4 regions of the Paenibacillus allorhizosphaerae genome follow, and region 4 is predicted to be linked to each of the others. Evidence: riboswitches for the same ligand, from Rfam matches in the RefSeq annotation. Region 4 holds a riboswitch; each other region holds the start of a gene.
What was found. Region 4 has a riboswitch for cyclic di-AMP ahead of ACFQI7_RS31095 (C40 family peptidase). Riboswitches for the same ligand answer to the same signal wherever they lie in the genome.

Region 1 (4,211 bases), on a different contig from region 4:
TGCGGCAGCGGTTATAAAATTGTTTTCCGTTACAATAGCCGATTCCTAAATATTTGCCGACCATCATTCTTCGGGCGGCCGCCTCGGGATGGACGATGAGTCCAGCTTCCATCAGGTCTTCCCATGAAATTTGGGCTTCCGCCGACTGATAATCGGTGCGCACATTCTCAAGCGCCTCGCGAATCGCTTCTACGGATGCGTTCTCCACGCCGATATCTCCGCGGCTCGTCGCCGCTTCCTGGGTCAAAAAAGCATGCTTGCAGCCGGGCACTTCTTTCGAAATGATTTTGCGGATCCGTTCCCCCGCGTGGTCCGGGTCGGTGAAGACGATGACGCCTCTGCGCTCTTGCGCCAATCGGATCCGTTTCAACACATCTTTGTTGATCGCCGACCCGCCGGTTTCGATCGTCTCGGCTTCGACAGCCCGTTTCACGGCCGTTGTATCGTCTTTTCCTTCAACGACAATGATTTCCTTAATCATACCATACTTACCTTCTTTCGCTAACAGCAGAAAAGAAGAGGAACGTGTCGCACCTCTTCTTTCCTTCTCGTCTATATTATGAGTCTGCCCTAATTGCAAGTCATTAATCGGTTGTCGGCTTCTTCGGTCCGATGACATACACGGTATACCCGCGCTTCAATCCGAACCGGTTCGCATACGTATTGCTCTCGAAATAAACGTCCATGACGTTTCCTTTGATAGCGCTACCCGTATCCTCCGCTCTGCGGAATCCGATACCATCGATATAAACCCACCAACCCAAAGGAACGACCTTTGGATCTACTGCAATCGTGCGACCTTCCGTTACTGTCGTACCTGTAGCCGTCTTACCGAATCCCGGATGCGAGGTTCCTTTTCCTGTGGAACCAGCGGTATAAGCGGTAAGCGTGACATTATTGATGACCTGCTTGTAAGCAAAGGTCACTCCATTTTTCGATATTTCATCCACAGTGGGCGACGAGGCCGACAACACCGTTACCGGGTTTTTCGTGCCGATCGCAACAATCTTTTTTATACTTTCCGATTGGACTTTCTCGTCAACTACCTGTTCAGACACCAATTCGCCGTCTTCAAACACTTTTTCCTTCGTTTTGAGCAAGACGCCTTCTTGCCCTTCCTGAACTACTTGTTCTTTACCTTTCAAGAGCTGCGGTTCGTTGCGTTTGACAACTTCAAATGCAATCGGTTCCGTTACTTCTTCCGTCTCTTTCTTCACCCGTACAATTTGAATTTTATCATTTTCCGGCAAAGGCGCATCGATCGCAGGGGTTATTTTATCAAGCTCGCCCAAAGAAATGCTTAGTTCCTGCAGCGCACTTCCCACCGTTTTACCGATCGTGTATACCGTTTTGGTTTCTCCATCGGCGGTAAGCTCTACCGGCTTCGCCCGTTCAATCATAATCCGCTCTCCCGATTTGATCGCGCTCGCCAGGGAGTGAGACAGATGATCGTGCTCGCCGACAGCAATGCCTTGTTCATCCAGTATTCGTTGCAGATTCCCGTGCCGGGTTTGAAATGTTTTCTCCTGGCCGTCTACAACTACCGATACGCGCTTAATGGCCGTACCATACAACATCATTAAAAACATGAAAGCCATCGCGAATGAAATGAGTGCAATAATCGATATCATACGCAAGTTTTCATGCTTCCATCGCAATGCGAAGGACATGCTGGATGATCGTCTTACATGGGTTTGTTCCGTTGACACAACGCCCACTAGTTCGGTCCTCCTTCAAAGCCTCGCCACCCGAGTGTTTTGCATGAGTAGATCTGACGCGACTATGGTAATTTAGTTTGGCTCCACACCAACGCTGCTTCCGAGTAGCGCATCGCTGCGTTACAGTTTGCAGCAACCTCCGTCCGGTGTCATCAGAACTGCGACTTGCCTGCAGCCCCACCTCCTTGGGACACATGTTTATGAACCGGCTCGGACCTTTATCCCATCTAACGGGGAAACACAAAAAAAAGTCAGCGGAGAAGAGGGCTCTTCCCGTGACTTTTCTCATTTGTTCAAATGAAAATAGAAGCACACGACAATTTACCTCTCTCTTAACGCTTACGAGGTTAGCTGACGGATTCGGACTTGAGAGTCGCCCTACCCATGTTGCAATGAATAGCCGGAATACCGGTATTCGTTGTCAACCAGTGCATCTGCATGCACTTGGGATTCACCCCTATTTTACACCGCTGCCGCCGGCCGAAGCCAAACAGCATGCAATGCGGTTCCCCCGTTTCCCATTTGGAAACTCAGCGAAGTTGGAAATATGGTAATCGTTATGAAGTTATTATTGAGTTTACGATGGGAAGGTAGAAGTTGTAAAGTATACAAACTCGAAAAATTAGAGTGAATTTTGGCCGAAATCACCATTATTCATTGTTTTTCCGAATAAAAACCTTATATTTCTTTTCCGCACATCTATTTTTCATCGTTTTTCTTCATTTATCTTCAGTCGAACAAAAAACAGGCCGTCCCCATCGGCACCTTTTTTCACTTTAAGCGAAAAAAAGCCATCGCATTTCGGGTTGTGATCTCCGCCAGCTCCTCTACCGAAATTCCCTTAATTTCCGCCGCAGTCTCGGCAACAAGACGGACGTAGGAAGACTCGTTTCGCTTGCCGCGGTAAGGGTGCGGGGCCAAATAAGGCGCGTCCGTCTCAATCAATAAGCGGTCGAGCGGCACGTGTTGAAGCACTTCTTTGGGCTGCCTGGCATTTTTGAACGTAACCGGTCCGCCGAATGAAATGTAAAAATTCATATCCAGACACAGCTTCGCCGTCTCCCAGCTTCCGGAATAGCAATGCATGACGCCGCCGACCTCCGCCGCCTTTTCTTCTCGGAGCGTTTGCACCACATCGTGATGGGCGTCCCGGTTATGGATGACAATCGGCATTCCGACTTTGCGGGCCAGCCGGATTTGCTCCCGGAATACCCGATCCTGCACGTCTTTGGGGGACGTGTCCCAATAATAATCGAGGCCGATCTCGCCGATCGCCACCACTTTCTCATGCCGGCAAAGCGACTCGAGCCATTCCAGATCTTCAGGCAGCATATCTTTGGCATCCGTCGGATGCCAGCCAACCGTAGAATAGATGAAATCGTACTGCTCGGCCAGCGCAATGGAGCTCGGTATCGTTTCCCGGTTAAAACCGACATTGATAATTCGACGAATTCCGTTCTGCTGCGCGCGTTCGATGACCTGTTGTCGATCTTCATCGAACTGAGGCGCATTCAAGTGTGCATGCGTATCTATGAGCATAAAGCGACTCCTTTTGTCTTCTATTTGATAATCATCTTGGAAAGGAAGGAAAATCATTTAAGTTGAGAGCAGTTTTTGCAAATCCGGGTCAAATTGAGAAAGATGTTTCGTAATGAACTCCTGTGGGTAATACAGATGGTATTTTCCCATGTGGATGCCGCTGATCGATCTTACGATCTCGGATTTTCTGGAAATTTCAGTAAGACGATCTTTGGAATCGAGCAGCAGGATGGGCAATTTTTCATCGTGCACACCGGGTCGATATACATCATAGGAAAGATCGGACGGAAAATCAATTTCCAGATAATATGCCGGATCGATGCCGAACCGTTCTAATTGGGCTCGGAGCCGCTCCATTTGCCCGTCGTCGATCCGCTCCAGCGTTATATATTGGAACAATCGCCGCTGCAAAAAACGGGAGCATAAGTCGGCCAAAGTCCGATCCTCTTCCATGGACCATTGCATCAAAGCTGTTTGCATCAAGGCTTCGTCCAGCAAGTAATAATCATCCACCGTCAATGCTTGATTAAACAGGTTGAGTAGAGGCGGAAGCATGAAGCGGAACGAGTAGCTGCTTTCATACAAGTGCTTCGCTCTCTGAAAAATTTTGTGCAAAATGACTTCAGCACTTCGGGTGACAGGATGAAAGTAGACCTGCCAATACATTTGATAGCGCGACATTAAGTAATCTTCCACAGCATGCATGCCGCTTTCTTTCACGACAATATGACCTTGATAAGGACGCATGACGCGAAGAATGCGCTCCAAATCAAAAGTGCCATAATTGACGCCTGTAAAATAAGCATCGCGCAGCAAGTAATCCATCCGGTCCGCATCCAACTGGCTGGATACAAGGCTGACGACGATTTCGTGGGTGTATGTCTTGGCAATAATACCGGCAACCTGCTGGGGAAAGGTAGGCGAAGCTTGCCGCAGAACTTGATTGACTTCCGT
Region 2 (4,211 bases), on a different contig from region 4:
CAGCACCGTCTTGGAGGCGACCATCCCCGGCAAATGCGCCGCGCCTCCGGCGCCCGCGATGATAACCTTTAACCCCCGTTCCACCGCTGAAGCCGCATATTCGAACATTAAATCCGGGGTACGGTGCGCGGAAACGACTTTCTTCTCATACGGAACGCCTAATTCCTCGAGCACGTCACAGGCGTGCTTCATCGTTTCCCAGTCGGACTGACTTCCCATGATGACGCCAACAAGTACGGACACTGGCTGAACCTCCGATATTATAGATTAAATTAGCAACATACACTGCAATGCACATAGCGCTTTTGATCGGTGAAGATCCATTCGTGTTTAAGTTAAGCTTCTGATGTATAAAAAAACGTCCGGCTGATAGGGCGCATACCGATGCGTTCTATCCACTGGACGACAAATAGCCCGAAGCGCAAGCTAAGGCCGGGCACAAACATGCCGACCTTCCTTATCGTTCGTTCACTCGTAGTCCAAAAATTTATGGTTTTTGGGTAGAAACTTTCGGGCCATATTCCCGACTTTATACGAGATTATTCGACTTTATTCTCCAAAAATTCGTTTGTTCCATCTTGTTATTACCCTCTCAGTTTAACAGCCTTTAACAGCGCATGTCAACTATAAAAGACGAACATTAAATAAATTCAAACAAAAAATAGTTCGCATTTATTGAATGATCTTCAGCGATATGCCGTTTAAGTTTGCGAATTCGCTTTCATTTTTATCAAATCCTGCAATGTGCTATGGATTTCGGCCGAACTCAATCCGCCTGCCGATATTTTCCCTTCATCTAATTGAAGCCATTGCTCGCACATTCGAATCCCTTCATCGATCGCCTTAAGTCTCCGCTCCCATTGTCCGGATTTCTCCAGCTCGTCCAACCATTGAAACAACACGTCTTCCGCATCGGCCAGCTTGCCCGCCTCATTGCAATAAGGAATCAGCTTTTCCAATAGCTCGGCGCTTTTGGGAGCACGCCCGGCCATGTCCAGCGCATGGTTCAAACGCTCGTCGAATTCATTCTTCAGCTCGGACCGGGCATCCAGTTCCATCGCCGTCAGCAGCATTTCAACGCATTTGAGTGCCGTCTGCCGGGCCGCGGTCTCGTTACCCGCCTCTTTCCATACGGACGCTTCCGCATGAAGCAGATCGCCCGCCGCCAGCACTTTCCCTTGATCAATCCCGCCGTCCTGAGAAAACATGGCGAGCAAATCTTTCACCGACAGCGCTCCGATCAGCTTCGAATTCATACCGAGCAGTTGTTTCATCGCTTGATTCAACAGCGCCATCGCCTCTTCAAATTGCGCGTTTCTTCTGGCCGCGGCCACTTTATATACCGCAACGGCTGCCTTCTCAATCAGTCCCAAAATATAGTCTCGTCTATACATTGTGCTTCTCCTCCCCTGCCCTGACGGTCATAAACTTCTACTCTTGCACGAATTTATTTTCATTGTACCCCATTTCTGCCCGGGAGGAAAAAGGGGGCTTCCATTAATCGGAAATGACTGGATAATTTTATGCATTGAACCGGTACGTACGCTATGGTAAATTACTAAAAGCCGAATCGCGCATTTTTTTGCCGTGCGCGTACGGGGGATGAAACACATGGGGTGAATGCATTTCGGCATCGTCACGATTTAAGGCGACGGCTGCAATACTAGGGAGCATCCTCTTCCCGAACCCGACAACTAACCTCGGAGGCATTCATAGGAGGGAAATGAATGCAATTGAATATTAAGGGCATGTTCCTCGCATGTTTGTTCGCCTTGCCTGCCGTTTTGCCGGTATGCCAAAAAGCGGAAGCGGCCGAGCCTCAACGCTTGGCGGAAGACGTGAAGGTGCAAGTCAACGACAGTCTGGTCCATTTTCCGGACGCACAGCCTTTCCTGGATGAGAATCATAAGTTGCGGGTGCCTGCCCGCGTCGTCGCAGACAAGCTTGGAGTTCAAGTACAATGGGAACCGGCGGGCTCGCAAATAAAAGTCACTTTGGCGAATGGAAAAAAGAGCATTTCGCTTACGACGGGCGATAACCATATTTCGGTCGACGGCAAATCAACCGAAATCGCAACACCAGCAGAACTGATCGACGGGAAAGTCTATGTTCCTTTCCGGCTGCTCTCCGATACGTTCGGGTATAACAGCCAGTGGGACAACTCGAACCGTATCGCCATTTTGGGTACGGACGGTAAATATTATGCTCCGGCATGGTACAAGCCAAAAGAACAGCCAGCCGCCGTTTCGACATTGAGCAGCAGTGCGATCCCTTCGTACAGCAAACTCATCGAAGCGAAAGCAACGGCGTATACGGCTTCTCCGAGCGAGAATGGCGGCAACGGCCCAGTCGATTATATGGGAAATCCATTGCAGCTCGGAACGATCGCCGTCGACCCGAACGTGATCCCGCTCGGCACGAAAGTATATATCGAGGGCTATAATTACGACGGCTTGCCGTCCGGTGGCTTGTACGCTACGGCCAGTGATATCGGCGGTGCCATTAAAGGCAATAAAATTGATATTTTCTTGCCCGAAAGCCGCTCAAAAGCAAGGATGTTCGGCGTACAGCAAGTTAAAATTTACGTATTAGGTTCCTAACTACATCTCTACAGCAGTCTGGACTCATCCAATGGCAAAAACAGTCGTCCTCTTTAGGGCGGCTGTTTTTTTTTGCATGCCGCCGCTTCCGAATACTTTTCATCCGTTGGCCCACCCTAACTAAGGTACTTTAGATGCCGAGGTGAAGCCCGTTGACGAAAACAAAAACCGTAGTAACGCTCCTGCTCATTGTTTCGCTGATGATTCCGATTACGACTACCGCGGCGCCTCCGCTCGGCAGCGAGGTTGTATGGAACGTGCAGACGGACCAGAAGCTTATCGCCTTAACGTTTGATGATGGTCCTAATCCGGTATATACCCCGCAAATACTGGATTTACTTCATCAGTATCAGGCTAAGGCGACTTTTTTCGTGCTCGGCAAACGCGTGAAAATGTATCCGGCCATTGCGATCCGTGAAGTAAATGAAGGCCATGAGATTGCCAATCATACGTTTGACCATCATTTTCTGAAAAACTACCCTCCCGAACGAATCGTCGAGGAAATTCGGCAAACCCAGGAAGTCATCTTCGATATTACCGAGCAAATGCCGAGCGTCTTTCGGCCCCCAGGCGGATTTTACAACGATGCGCTGCTCCAATCCATGAAGGAGGACAAGCTGACGGTCGTCATGTGGTCCTGGTATCAGGATACGAAAGACTGGAAGAAGCCTGGCGCCGACAAAATCGTTCAAACGGTGCTAAACAATGTTCACAACGGTGACATCATTTTGTTCCACGATCTTGAAGGAGATTGTAGCCAAACCGTAGAGGCGCTCAAACGCATCCTGCCGGAGCTTCAGCAGCGCGGCTACCGCTTTCTTACCGTATCTGATCTCATCGCTAAGACGCGAAAATGAGCATTTTCAGCGCTCTTGCCCCGGCGGCAAGAGCTTATTCCATAAACCCGACCTCATTGCAAAGCTCTACCAATATATAAACGCAGTACAACTGTTGGCGGTTGCACCAATGAATGCTTGATAGTGCGCCTTCGATCTCTTTTTTTGCTTTATTAATGCTACGATGCTCAACTGCCTGTAAGATTTCCTTCATTTTTTGTATTTTGCATAAAATAAACCGTTTTCCGGATCGCGCTCTGGCCATAGCAGTCCTTCTTCTTCCCAATGCCGGATTGCCGAAGAAGCGCAGCCATGTTTTCGTTATACACGGGAATGGCTCCGGCTGCGAAATTCAACTATAATATCTTCATAATAAGGAGGTATTGCCGTGGTTCTTGCTGAAAAAGACCCTTTCATCCGAAGCTTCGCTCTGCTGCGGGAAAAGGTCCCGTCGTTTGCGCAATATCCGTTCAATCTCCCAGCACTGGGAGAACTGCACAATCTTACGCTTCATCCGAAAGTCACTTATATCGTGGGTGAGAACGGCATGGGGAAATCTACGCTGTTGGAAGCGCTGGCCGTTGCCTGGGGCTTCAATCCGGAAGGCGGAACCATGAATTTCAACTTCTCCACGCAGGAGTCGCACTCTACGCTGCATCAATATATTCGGATCGTGCGCGGTATTAATAAGCCGCGTGACGGTTTCTTTTTCCGAGCCGAAACGTACTATAACCTTGCCACCAATATTGATCAAATGGATCGGGAGCCTGGATCG
Region 3 (4,211 bases), on a different contig from region 4:
GAAAATAAAGATTTGAATACGGTGCTGCGAAGCGCCGAAGAAGTGATCAATAAAGCGATTGCTTCCGAGAAAGCAAAATGATCCGGCATTTTTGCAAGCTGCCGGGGCGGCGCTTCTCTGCCGAGGGGCAAAGTTCTGTGCTATGATGACGTTATATACATCATGCGTCGTGGGAGATGAGAATGGTGCATGAGCCGTTTTTCGAACGATTTTTTCCGAAAATGGTCGAGGTGCTCCTCCGCGGGGAACCCTTCTGGAAACAAAGGAAGTACAGGTTTGAGCTGAAACAGACGAGTTTGTACAACTTTGTTTACGTGTTTGCGGGAAAGGGCACGTATGAATTGAATGGCACCGTATGGGAACTAAATCCGGGCACGGTTCTTCATATGGCTCCGGATGAACACATGATATTGTCAAGTTCGCAAGCGGAACCTCTGACGTATTATAGCGTGCATTTCCTGTATTTCCCGATGGAATGGGAAGGGAACCAAGCCAGACTGGGACAGAAAGGCGCCCCTCTGCCGTTCGAGCGTGTTTTTTCCGTTCATGCGGACGCCGCGGAGCTGGAACGACGGCTCAAACAGTTGCATGAGTTGTGGAATGACAAAAACGCGGGGACCGAATGGACCGTCAGGCTTCTGTTCTTGACGCTGATGAAGTGGCTTAGTGAGGCGCTGACCCACAAGCTGCGGGATGAAGATGAAACGGCCCGGCTTATATCCGATTCCATGAAATACATTCAGGACCATTACCAGCAGTCGCTGGAACGCGATAAATTGGCGCGCATGGCGTCGCTGTCGGCCAGCTACTACTCGATTTTGTTCAAAAGGTACTCGGGTTATACGCCATTTGAATTTATTAACAAAATAAGGCTGGATAAAGCGAAGCAGCTGCTCCGCACCACCAATGAGCCGATTTCGAAAATTGCCAGAGAGGTCGGCTATCAGGATCCGCTTTATTTCACCAGATTATTTGCAAGGGAAGTGGGCATGGCTCCCCGCATGTATCGCAAAGCGTAGCCGCGGCCTTTGACGCCGAGGAATAGCATACCAAAGAAAGCCAAGTTTGGCCCGACAGACCGGCTTGGTTTTTCTTGGTTTCGTCATGATGTTGTCTGCACCGCATTGCATTTAGAAAGAGAAGTACGCCTGCGAACGGTCGATCAACAGGGAACTCCCTAATGATGAAGCGATATCTTTTTGCAGGGTGAAGGGATATCTAAGCTTGAAGGCCAAATCCAGCAGCGCCGATTCGGCGAGATTCGTCCTTGCTTGCCCCCACGCTTTGTCTCTGGTTTGGACGCAGCGAATGGCATCGGCAATGGAAAGACCTTTCAGTTTCGCAAAGACGAATGCCCAGCGGACCAAATCTATGTTTTCCCTCGTGCAGGGTATCACGTATTCTCCCCAACCGCTAACCCCGCCGCTTGATATTTTGAGCAATCCGCAGTTGCATTCGCCGCCGGTCAAAGGGATTTGATTCTGGATCAGGCGGCAGTCGAACCGGAACACCTCCATCGCGCAGATGCGATAGTGTAAAAGCTCATTTTCATTTATTACGGGTGAAGGAACGGTTAAGTTGAACATCGTATCCAATCTCCTTAACTTTAAGGTGGAAAGCGCAAAAAAGCCCGAAGAGCAGAGAAACTCTGCTCCCGGGCTTCTTGCATAGCAATAGAAGGCATGGGTGCGGTTCTCTCTCAATGCGCATACGAGGTTAGCTGTCGGGTTCGGGCTTGAGAGTGCCCTACTCACGTTGCAACCGTTACATCTAGCGAAGCGATGTCGGTTGTCACTATCTGAGATTCACCCCTTGAAGCCTTTGCGTTAGTATAGGCTTCGATTGGGTCCCCCGTTTCCTATAAAGGAACTCTGCGTTTGAATAGGAAAATATGATATTGTTGCAATGAATCATACTCCGAGCCATACGCAAAGTAAAACCCGAATCCGGATGTTATTTTCGGTTTTTTGGCTTCATATGAGGATGGAAACGGATTCATTCAAAGCCTGCATTTAATATCGATATAAATGCTGCTTGATTCTTCGTTTATCGCGGTTTCTCAGAAAAGCGGCGAAAAGCGGAGCATGATATCGAAAATGAAAGATCATATACGGATTGTTCGAGCTCTATCGCCTGCCAGTGCCGGATTTGCAATGCAGCGTTTCTTTACAGCGCGTTGCTTCGAGCGTATGATACGACTCAAGAAACAATCCAAACAAAGTTTCCCATTTTTATTCGCTGAATTTCCTTGATACCAAGGAAAACGGGGGAACCAACAGGTGGTGCAAGAACGGTGTGAGAGCCGGTCGCGCATCGCCAGGGGTGAATCGCGGGGACGGAATGTCATGGAATTCCGTACTCGCGTAGGGCGACTCTCACCGCCCGAATCCGTCAGCTAACCTCGTAAGCGTTAGACGGCAGCCGGCTTGTCTTTCGAATCCGGATCGATTCGACAGAAAAGCGCTGCTTTTGGAGAGAGGATGATGAAGCTTGTGATCGTTTGCCGCGACCACAGGGCTTAATGCCTCTGTGGTTTTTTGCTGCATTTTATTGAAAATTTACCGTTTTATTTGCAGAGACGAATAAATTGAATAGGTCATATGCAACTTTTCGCTGAATCCTTGAATGGAAAAGGAACGGGGGAACCAACGGAGTCGCGCAGCATATCCAAATGTCGGATACGGTCACGGCTTTATGGGGTGAATCTTGCAGTTGACAACCGACATCGTGAATACCGATGTAACGGTTGCAGCATTGTTGACAATTGTCCAGCGACATCTCCGCTGTACAATTGCAACGCAAGTAGGGCGACTCTCACGCCCGAATCCGTCAGCTAACCTCGTAAGCGTATAGAGAGAGGCAACGATTGTCGTGAGCAGGACACGGTATGTTCTTTACTGTGCCTTCAGAAGCCGCGGGAAGAGTTCTTCTCTGATCGCAGGCTTCTTTTTTGTTGCCTTCTCTTTCTTCATTCAAGGAGGAGAACACATGGATAGCCGGCAAAGATTTATTCTGGTATCTGCGCCCAACAAAGCGGGTGAAGCCTTCGTCCGTTTATTAATGACGCATAGACTCCCCTTTGCCGCGATCGCTAATAACAAGCGGGAGCGAGCGCGAATGAAGGAGCTGGGCGTTGAGCGCATTATACTCGTCGACACAACCGAGGAAAGCACCTGGCAGCTGCCCGACTTTCCGATCGGAAAAATATTTTTGTTCGAAAGCAGTTTTACTTTGTGCTGCCGCTACATTCGCATATGCAGTTCTTGGAGCAGCGAACCGACTTATGTAATCACGCATTCGAACCACCCGCGGCTCATTTATAAAGGACTTGGAGCGAGCTTCGTCATTCATACGAACAGCGATGAAGTATCGTTTTTACTCCATGCGCTTGTAGGGTGAACCGAGAACTTGGAAGTGATGGAGGAGTATATATGGCGGATCTCTATATGGTTTTGATTCTCGCAGCGACTTACGTTCTGTTCGCCGGCTTTTTGTCCTGGTGCGGCAAAGTGACTGAGGAAACGGGAGGTGAGCGCAAATGATCGTTGTTTATTTATTTACGGCGTTTATCTTTATTTACCTGGCCTATGCGCTCATTCATCCGGAGAAATTTTAGGGAGGCTGTACACTGTGGGCATTTTGCAAATTGCCGTTGTGATCCTGATTTTGATGCTGATCGTTAAGCCGCTCGGCACTTATTTATACCAGGTGTTTCGGAATGAAGCGAGTGTGACGGACAAATTTTTTTCTATCATTGAGAAACCTGTTTTTGCCCTGATCGGGCTTAAGGATCGAAAGGGCATGACCTGGAAAACGTACGGACTCAGCTTCATTTTAACGAACATCGTGCTGGTGGCCGTCAGTTATTTGATTCTGAGGGTACAAAAGTTTTTGCCGCTGAATCCGAACGGCATCGACAACATGGAGCAGACGCTTTCATTCAATACGGTCATCAGCTTCATGACCAACACGAACCTGCAGCATTACAGCGGCGAATCGGGGCTCTCGTATTTCTCGCAAATGGCCGTCATCATGATGATGATGTTCACTTCTGCGGCGACCGGGTTATGTGTTGCCATCGCTTTTGTTCGAGGGATTACAAATAAGGGTCGGACGATCGGGAACTTCTTTGAAGATTTCGTGAAAGCTCATACGCGCGTGTTTTTCCCGCTGGCGCTCGTGGTGACGCTTCTGCTTGTGGCGCTTCACGT
Region 4 (4,211 bases):
CAGCCCGACGCGCTCCGAACGAATGGAATGAATCTCGTATTTTTCCCCGTCTTTTTTATAGTAAAAAAACTTGGATTCATCGCCGAGCTGGTCGAACGGAAAATCGGAAGGGATCGTTTCGTTGGCGTTGGAAACGAGCGTCTCGTTATTCCGGTTCAATATGAGCACATGCCCTTTATTGAACAGCTCTACATTCTGGATCGCGCCAAGGATGCGCGCTTGATCGATCATGACGACGTTGGTTGCCAGCGTCCCGTCTTTATCCGTATTGTAGGGGCTGACGTAAGCGACCGTTTTGCGAATTTTAAGGTTTTCATCGATTCGGACCATCGGCACGAAGCCCCGGAAATCTTTGCGGTCGACCAGGGAGCTCCATTCGCCATAAGGAAACGAAGGATCGGCATGCAAAGTTTGATAGGCGAACGGCCCGCTGCGGACGGTGCCAGGAAGTACGACGGTATTATCGCCGCCGAGGTACGTATAAAACAAATCGACGGTCGGGTAGGCGGATTGGTACAAATTGAAGTCCTGCGTCAGTTTGTATCGATCGTAAATATACTCGTTTGGAGAAGAGGCGTACTTATTGGAATTCAGCAGCTCCTGCATCTGCAAGTTCCAGGTCATTTCGAAGTTCAGGCGCTCCATCGACAAGAAGTAGTTGTCCATCACTTCCCGGACCTGCTTCAGTAACGAAAGATTCGCTTGGTGGATCTCGCCTTCGAGCGTCGTGCTGGATTCGCGGTATACGATCACGCTGATCATGACGGGCAGCAGAAGAACGGCCAAATAGGAAAATAGCCAGGTCAACACAATACTTCGACGATGAATGGAAATGGTTCTCGGCAACAGCATTCGGTGTTCCTCCTCATAGCAGACTGCTTCAGGCGGTTCTTCATCGAAAGGCATCCGTCACATTCATTCTTATTTTAATGTTTATTTAAATCGGCGTACACCTTTTAGAAAATATTGTTTGAACCGGCGCGGCGAAGGGTAATGGGTAATGATTAGACAATCGTATATACAAGGGGGCTCGGAAATTGTGCTGTACATCTTATGCTATAAGGGAAAAAGTCTGGGAAAACCAATGGAATGGTCGGATGCGGAAGTACGGCTTCAGCAGATGAGCCGCTGCTTTAACGGTCTGGAGATTGTGCCTTGGCATGCGAATGACAACGCCGAAACCATCCCCGAACAGCACAAGCTGGGATAGAAAAAAAGAACCGCGTAAGCATCAAGTGGATGCCAGCGGCTCTTAGCGGTGCATTAATTCGCGTCAGTCATCAGCTGCGTATACTGATCATCCGATAGAACGCGGCGAGCGGTAACATAACGTTTTGTGTAGTAGGAGTCGCTCATTTTCGTAATGATGACGCCTTTGTCCGTAGCGGAGTGATAAAATTTGCCGTCGCCCACGTATACGCCTACATGGGAGATTCCTTTGCCGTCAGTATTGAAAAATACCAGGTCGCCGGGGCGAAGCTGATCTTTGTCCACCGAGTCGCCAACCGTGGCTTGGCCTTTGGAAGTATGCGGCAGGTCGATACCGAACTTTTTGAACACCCAAGAAGTATAGCCGGAGCAGTCAAAGCCTTTCGTTGTTGTGCCGGACCATTTGTACGGCGAACCCAATCCTGCGTTTACCGCTGAGCTTAGTGGGGTTTCAGCAAATGCGCTGCCAACCGAGATGGTGCAAAACATAGTCAAAGAAAGTGCAAAACCGACAAGCTTCTTCAAAGAAGTTTCCCCTTCCGGTGCCTACGAGGTTAGCTTGAGGGTTCGGTTGAAGGTTCCCTATGATCACTGTGAAGCGAGATCAATTCACCCAAATTGTGGTCCCCCGTTTTCCGCGAACGGAAATTCGGCAAAATTTTCATTTTGTATTGCTATGTACAGGTATTCGTGGAAAACTGAGCTTTTCCTTCTTTTGTCACAATATTGTCACAATAATTAGGTTAAAACATGAAACCTGCCGATTCGCACCGGGGTTGAGTGTTAGCGCTTACAAAATAAGGAAACAGAAAATCGCCCATCCTTTCCAATCCTTGGAATTTTGTCGAAAAAAGCCGCTACCGCTCGCAGCGCGGCGCCGACATAAAGAACGTGTCGGTCAACGGCGAAAAAGGCCCCGCCTCCTCCGATTCATCGGGGAAGTGGGGCCTAAACGGCGCAAACGGTATTATGCTTTTTCCGACCAAAGTGCATATTGGGTGGCGATCGCCCACAATTTCATGAACATGTGAACGAGTCGGTACGCCTGGAACAATACAAGTGCGGCTAATCCGGCCCAGACGAAGGCGGAAACCATGACGGCCGCCGATACGATGAAGGTAATCGCCAACACGCCCAAAGCGGTTAATACGATGACATGTCCTTGCCTCATCACGAACAGCACGGTGTAGAGAGAAGAGCGGCCGTCCACTTTACCGACCTGCAAATACAGAAAGAGCAGCTGCAGCAGGAAAATGTAAGCGATAAAGCAGCCGGTTGCAGGAAGAAGCGCTTTGCCGAGGTCGGTGTAGGAAGACTGCTCGGCATATTGACGCAGCGCATATGGCACGAGCCAGTACAGCGGGACCAGCGATAAAAGCGTCTGTAGCGCATACAGGCCGAGGAAGGGGAGGGCCAGCTTGCGAATCCCCTTCACGAAACGGTAGCCCGCATTCATTTCCAAATGATGCAGCGAATAATAGATACCGGCGTTGATGACTGGACTGAGCAGCATGCGCAAACCGATCAGAGCGCTCGCCCACCATATATACGGCATGAGCAAATCGGTCTTCATGATCTGAAACTGCCCTTCGATCCAGAACAGCTGAGCCGTTTCGTGAGAAAGATCCTTGCCCGGATACCGGTGAAGCAAAGGGACGACAATGGATTGAATCAGTTTGTAAATCAACACGCCCCAAGCCAAATTATAAAGGAAGAGCGCAAAGACGGCGAACGGTTGCTGCCAGGCGATCGCCCAGCCTTTTTTCATCCAATACCACATAATCGCTTCTCACCTCTCACAAGGCGACCCATCCGAACAAGGTCTCCAAAATTTTCACGACGCTCATATTCCAACGGGCCGAAAGCTTCGGATCGACGTTTGTTTTCATGAATCCGTTAATCCGTTTATTCTCGAGCACAATCGTATGCTGCGGATCGATAGCGACCCAATCGAGCGGGGCCGTATATTTAAAGCTCATAATGACTTCACTGTCCGCGCCGTCCCACGTTTTGTCAATCTGCGATCCGTCGGCGAAGCGGAATCGGATGGGCACGTCCCGATACGTTCCGCCCAGCTTGCGCAGCTGCACTTTATTTTCGTAAACGGTTTGCCCGCCTTCGGTCAGTTTGCGGGTTTCAATGCCGGTTACCGCGTAATCGACCATCATGCCGTTATACACATATTGGTCGAAGAAGTCTTTCCAGCTTGTTTTGGTTACGTCTTCCACCGTTTTCTGAAAATCGCTAGATGTCGGATGCTTGAATTTCCAACGCTGAAAATAGTTGCGCATAATTTTATCCATCGTATCCGGGCCGACCTGCCGCTCCATCGCTTTGAGCACCAGCTTGGCGCGGGTATATACATTTTCGGCATACTGATTGTGGCCGCTGAAGCTCCATGAATTTTTGCGCAGCGCCGCCGGCGATGTGATATAGCTCGACTCGACAAGCAAATTCGGTCGTACGCCGTACTCGGAAGCCATGAGCTTATCTTCCGCATAGGAGGTGAACCCTTCATCCAGCCAGGCTTCCTCGAATTCGTTGCTTGCCACCATGCCGTAGAAGAACTGGTGACCGATTTCATGCACGACAACGCGCTCGAGCTCGAGGTTCGGGTTTTCTTCCGAAGCGCCCCACGCGGTAACGAGCGTCGGGTACTCCATGCCGCCAGCTCCGTTGCCTTCCTCCGGCGGAACGACGATCGACAGGGTGGAGTAAGGATAGCTGCCGTACCATTCGGAGTAGCGGGCCAGCGCTTTTTTGGCGGCGGTCATGTACCGGGCCTTGAGCGCTTCATGCTTCGGATCGAGATACAGCTTAATGCGTACGCCCGGCAGCGACTTGGTTGCGTAAGGCTCTTCGTAATAGATGAAGTGGGGGGAAGCGGCCCAAGCGAAATCGTGGACATCGTCCGAATAAAAATAGTACGTTCTCGTCTTCCCGTCGTCGGCAACCGGCCGGGTCGGAAAGCCGGTGGCTGCGACCGTGTAAGCGGAGGGCAC

Region 1: it holds a riboswitch for cyclic di-AMP, as region 4 does, so the genes downstream of both, ACFQI7_RS33830 (3D domain-containing protein) here and ACFQI7_RS31095 (C40 family peptidase) in region 4, are expected to answer to the same signal.
Region 2: it holds a riboswitch for cyclic di-AMP, as region 4 does, so the genes downstream of both, ACFQI7_RS26280 (stalk domain-containing protein) here and ACFQI7_RS31095 (C40 family peptidase) in region 4, are expected to answer to the same signal.
Region 3: it holds a riboswitch for cyclic di-AMP, as region 4 does, so the genes downstream of both, ACFQI7_RS26770 (hypothetical protein) here and ACFQI7_RS31095 (C40 family peptidase) in region 4, are expected to answer to the same signal.

Annotation. Positions count from the first base shown of each region.
Region 1 covers NZ_JBHSRV010000021.1:9,555-13,765, reverse strand. Annotated here, with positions in the region: gene rnmV (ribonuclease M5) at 1-481, opposite strand, end outside; gene ACFQI7_RS33830 (3D domain-containing protein) at 585-1,718, opposite strand; cyclic di-AMP (ydaO/yuaA leader) riboswitch at 2,039-2,264, opposite strand; gene ACFQI7_RS33825 (TatD family hydrolase) at 2,490-3,257, opposite strand; gene ACFQI7_RS33820 (HD domain-containing protein) at 3,315-4,211, opposite strand, start outside.
Region 2 covers NZ_JBHSRV010000008.1:320,466-324,676, forward strand. Annotated here, with positions in the region: gene purE (5-(carboxyamino)imidazole ribonucleotide mutase) at 1-243, opposite strand, end outside; purine riboswitch at 456-557, opposite strand; gene ACFQI7_RS26275 (DUF6483 family protein) at 702-1,394, opposite strand; cyclic di-AMP (ydaO/yuaA leader) riboswitch at 1,554-1,724, shown strand; gene ACFQI7_RS26280 (stalk domain-containing protein) at 1,728-2,600, shown strand; gene ACFQI7_RS26285 (polysaccharide deacetylase family protein) at 2,753-3,457, shown strand; gene ACFQI7_RS26290 (hypothetical protein) at 3,647-3,730, opposite strand; gene ACFQI7_RS26295 (AAA family ATPase) at 3,825-4,211, shown strand, end outside.
Region 3 covers NZ_JBHSRV010000009.1:98,086-102,296, reverse strand. Annotated here, with positions in the region: gene ACFQI7_RS26780 (ABC transporter substrate-binding protein) at 1-81, shown strand, start outside; gene ACFQI7_RS26775 (AraC family transcriptional regulator) at 183-1,019, shown strand; gene ACFQI7_RS26770 (hypothetical protein) at 1,131-1,586, opposite strand; cyclic di-AMP (ydaO/yuaA leader) riboswitch at 1,690-1,886, opposite strand; cyclic di-AMP (ydaO/yuaA leader) riboswitch at 2,227-2,425, shown strand; cyclic di-AMP (ydaO/yuaA leader) riboswitch at 2,602-2,864, shown strand; gene ACFQI7_RS26765 (hypothetical protein) at 2,989-3,399, shown strand; gene ACFQI7_RS26760 (potassium-transporting ATPase subunit F) at 3,539-3,616, shown strand; gene kdpA (potassium-transporting ATPase subunit KdpA) at 3,631-4,211, shown strand, end outside.
Region 4 covers NZ_JBHSRV010000014.1:113,258-117,468, forward strand. Annotated here, with positions in the region: gene ACFQI7_RS31085 (helix-turn-helix domain-containing protein) at 1-852, opposite strand, end outside; gene ACFQI7_RS31090 (hypothetical protein) at 1,001-1,210, shown strand; gene ACFQI7_RS31095 (C40 family peptidase) at 1,264-1,734, opposite strand; cyclic di-AMP (ydaO/yuaA leader) riboswitch at 1,738-1,874, opposite strand; gene ACFQI7_RS31100 (hypothetical protein) at 2,177-2,989, opposite strand; gene ACFQI7_RS31105 (M1 family metallopeptidase) at 3,006-4,211, opposite strand, start outside.